Regions from separate parts of the Serratia sp. CoH_134_PS_4 genome, predicted to be linked through region 1. Evidence: predicted binding sites of a transcription regulator. Region 1 holds the regulator's gene; the other holds the start of a gene.
What was found. The regulator CRP, encoded in region 1, controls carbon source genes, mostly activating them, when cyclic AMP is high. The targets are predictions, from matches to a motif close to ATGTGANNNNNNTCACAT.
Positions count from the first base shown of each region.

Region 2: a site for CRP is predicted at 562-579, ahead of glpT (glycerol-3-phosphate transporter). Genes of this name have one in related genera too.

Region 1 is NZ_JBXWKI010000009.1:46,778-48,983, forward strand. It holds gene AC2FCQ_RS15325 (phosphoribulokinase) at 1-25, shown strand, start outside; gene AC2FCQ_RS15330 (OsmC family protein) at 64-471, opposite strand; gene crp (cAMP-activated global transcriptional regulator CRP) at 851-1,483, shown strand; gene AC2FCQ_RS15340 (YccS/YhfK family putative transporter) at 1,538-2,206, shown strand, end outside.
Region 2 is NZ_JBXWKI010000007.1:63,703-65,908, forward strand. It holds gene glpA (anaerobic glycerol-3-phosphate dehydrogenase subunit A) at 1-443, opposite strand, end outside; gene glpT (glycerol-3-phosphate transporter) at 809-2,164, shown strand.

The DNA of each region.
Region 1 (2,206 bases):
GCTGGAAGGCAAAAAAATCGAATAAGTGGGTAGAGCGCGGCAGTCAGCCGCGCCTTTTCACCATTAGGCCACGTCGCGGATTTCAAAGCTGTGAGTCACGCTGGCGGCCTTACTCAGCATCAATGACACCGAGCAGTATTTCTCCGCCGAGAGATTCACCGCCCGCTCAACGATTTTGTCGCTCAGATCTTTACCGCTCACGATAAAGTGCAGGTTGATATGGGTGAACAGCCGCGGTGCTTCTTCACGTCGTTCAGAAGTCAGCTTGACCTCGCAATCACGCACATCATTACGCCCTTTTTGCAGGATCGACACCACATCGATAGCACTACAGCCCCCTACCGACATCAGCACCATTTCCATCGGGCTGGGCGCTTTGTCGCCCGCATTGCCGTCCATCAACACCTGATGGCCAGACGCGGATTCACCCAGAAACGTTAACCCTTCCACCCACTTAACTCTTGCCTGCATACTGGTCACTCCGGTTAATTTCTTAAAATCAGGGTACGCTTTCGCATAGAAACTGGCAACGGAACCTGATGCTAATCATGCTGAAGCGAGACAACACAAGACACCCGCCTCACTCTGTGCTACAAACAGAGCCGCAATAAATCTTTCCGGGACACTGATTTCAGGGAAACTCCCAGGGAAAGGCTCCTTTACCGGTATGTTAACAGAATGTAGCTTGCAGCTCTCCCGGCAAGTTAATATGCTAGAGCGACAGCGTATATTTATGACACGCCTCAAAATCTGCTGATAGCCACCATTAAAACAACGGCGACAACAGGTTTTACAGGGAACTCTGACCCCTGTGACACAAGGCAGCGATAACAACAGAGGATAACAGCGAATGGTTCTCGGCAAACCGCAAACAGACCCTACTCTCGAATGGTTCCTGTCTCATTGCCATATCCACAAATATCCATCCAAAAGTACGCTGATTCACCAAGGTGAAAAAGCCGAAACGCTTTACTACATCGTCAAAGGCTCCGTCGCGGTGCTGATTAAGGATGAAGAAGGTAAAGAGATGATTTTATCCTACCTTAACCAGGGGGATTTCATCGGCGAGCTTGGATTATTTGAAGAAGGTCAGGAGCGTAGCGCCTGGGTTAGGGCGAAGACCGCCTGCGAAGTGGCTGAAATTTCCTACAAGAAATTCCGCCAGTTAATTCAGGTCAACCCGGACATCCTGATGCGCCTGTCAGCCCAGATGGCAAACCGTCTGCAGATAACATCTGAGAAAGTGGGTAACCTCGCCTTCCTGGACGTTACAGGCCGTATCGCGCAAACACTGCTGAACCTGGCGAAACAACCTGATGCCATGACCCATCCTGATGGTATGCAGATTAAAATTACTCGTCAGGAAATTGGCCAAATCGTCGGTTGTTCACGTGAAACCGTTGGCCGTATTCTGAAAATGCTTGAAGATCAAAACCTGATCTCCGCCCACGGCAAAACCATTGTCGTTTACGGCACGCGTTAATCACTGAAAAAACGGCGCGATGATTCGCGCCGTTTTTTTATGCCCCAAGTCATCATGTGGCGCAGACTGATTTACCACCCGGAAGTCAACTATGCACTGCGGCAAACGCTGGTGCTGTGCCTGCCAGTGTTACTCGGCCTGTTGAGCGGCCAACTGCAATACGGCCTATTATTTTCCCTGGTTCCTGCCTGCTGCAATATTGCCGGGCTAGACACCCCTCACAAACGCTTCTTCAAACGTCTGATCGTCGGTGGCTCTCTATTTGCACTCAGCAGCCTGCTATTACAGCAAGCATTGCTTTGGCACTTGCCGTTGCCGGTGTTGATGCTTGGCCTGGCACTGCTTCTCGGCGTCAGCGGTGAAATAAGTCCGTTACATGCCCGCCTGTTGCCCGCCTCGCTGGTTGCCGCCATTTTCTCCCTCAGTATGGCCGGTACAGTTCCGCTTTGGCACGCACCGCTGCTATACGTCGTGGGTACCGCCTGGTACGGGCTGTTTACCTGGTTTTGGTTCACGCTGTGGAAAGAACAACCGATGCGCGAATCGCTCAATCAGCTCTATTTGGAACTGGCGGACTACTTTGAGGCCAAATATTCGCTGCTGACCCAGCATACCGATCCACAGACCGCATTACCGCCACTGTTGATACGCCAGCAAAAAGTGATGGATCTGATCACCCTGCTGTATCAGCAGCTTAACTTTCTACCGCACGCCAGTAACCTC
Region 2 (2,206 bases), on a different contig from region 1:
GTGCCATCGGGTACGCGCACCGCACCTATCAATGTTGGATTCGCCGCGGGCTCCAGGCGCAGTGCCAACTGTGGGTCAATCGCTTCGGCGTTGATGCCGGCACTGTGACAGGCGGCAATAAACTCTTGTTGGTAGGCCAACGAATCCTGCGGCAACGTAATAAACAGCCCATCGGTACGCTCAATGCAGTGATGTGCAATGCGTTTGAGGATACGGTTTTCTTCTATACACTCGCGTGCCGACTCGCCGTCGGTCACCGCATAACGCGCACCACTGTGCAGCAGGCCATGGTTGCGGCCCGTCGCGCCAGTCGCGATGTCGTGGCGCTCAAGCAGTATGCAACGCAGTCCACGGCGCGCACAGTCACGCGCAATGCCCGCGCCGGTCGCGCCACCGCCGATGATGATCACATCCGTTTCGTTAGCCGGTGAATGGCTGCTCATGACACTCCCTCATGATCCGTGGTTATGCGTCTATTGAGCCACAGTCACTGGGGTCTTTGTTTGATAAGGAACAATAACGAACCTGAAACGAAAACATAATGTCCACAAAAAACCATGAATGTGATCATAATCACGATTTTTGGGTGTTTTTCTATTTCATAACGTTAACGAATCGCTCAAAATTCGCCGGTGCTTCATAAAAGTGTAACAATTGCGCCATTCATCACAGCGACACCAGGCTGATTTGACTAGGATGGCGCTCGTTATGGAACATAAAAACACCACATTCGATATCCGCTCAATCATCAAATGAACGTACAAGATCATATTGATGTGATAACTAGATAAAGCCATCGGAGGCGCTCATGTTGAGTATTTTTAAGCCGGCAGCACACATTTCCCGTGTGCCGGTCGACAAAGTCGACCCGCTGTACCGTAAATTGCGCTGGCAAATTTTTATGGGGATTTTCTTCGGTTATGCCGCCTATTACCTGGTGCGCAAGAACTTCACCCTGGCCATGCCTTATTTGATTGACCAAGGTTTCAGCCGCGGTGACCTCGGTTTCGCGCTGTCCGGTATTTCTATCGCCTACGGTTTTTCCAAATTCATCATGGGGTCGGTGTCTGACCGCTCCAACCCTCGCGTATTCCTGCCCGCCGGCTTGATTTTGGCCGCAGCAGTGATGTTGTTCATGGGCTTCGTGCCTTGGGCAACGTCTAGCATCGCTGTCATGTTCGTGCTGCTGTTCCTGTGCGGTTGGTTCCAGGGAATGGGCTGGCCGCCGTGTGGCCGAACCATGGTGCACTGGTGGTCGCAGAAAGAACGCGGCGGTATTGTTTCGGTCTGGAACTGTGCCCACAACGTAGGTGGTGGTCTGCCGCCACTGCTGTTCCTGCTCGGTATGGCATGGTTCAACGACTGGCATGCTGCGCTGTATATGCCGGCCTTCGGTGCCATCCTGGTCGCCCTGATCGCCTTTGCCCTAATGCGTGACACCCCACAATCTTGTGGCCTGCCACCGATCGAAGAATACAAAAACGATTACCCGGACGATTACAGCGATAAAGCGGAAGAAGAGCTGACTGCCAAGCAAATCTTCATGCAATACATTCTGCCGAACAAGCTGTTGTGGTACATCGCCGTGGCCAACGTGTTCGTCTACCTGTTGCGTTACGGCATCCTGGACTGGTCACCGACCTACCTGAAAGAAGTGAAGCATTTTGCGCTGGACAAGTCTTCCTGGGCTTACTTCCTGTACGAATATGCCGGTATTCCGGGCACCCTGCTGTGCGGCTGGATGTCGGACAAGGTGTTCAAAGGTAACCGCGGTGCAACGGGCGTGTTCTTTATGACCCTGGTGACCATCGCCACCGTGGTTTACTGGCTGAACCCGGTCGGTAATCCTGGCATCGATATGGCCTGTATGATCACCATCGGCTTCCTGATTTATGGCCCGGTGATGTTGATCGGTCTGCACGCATTGGAGCTGGCGCCGAAGAAAGCAGCCGGTACCGCTGCGGGCTTCACCGGTCTGTTCGGTTACCTGGGGGGTTCCGTCGCAGCCAGCGCCATCGTCGGCTATACCGTTGACTACTTCGGTTGGGACGGCGGCTTCATGGTGATGATTGGCGGCAGCATCGGTGCGGTAGTCCTGTTGTTGCTGACCATGATGAGCGAGAAAAAGCACCACGCAGAAATCGCTGCCAATAAACGCGGTTAAGTTTCATATCACTGTCGCATTATTTAAAGGCCGCATTGCGGC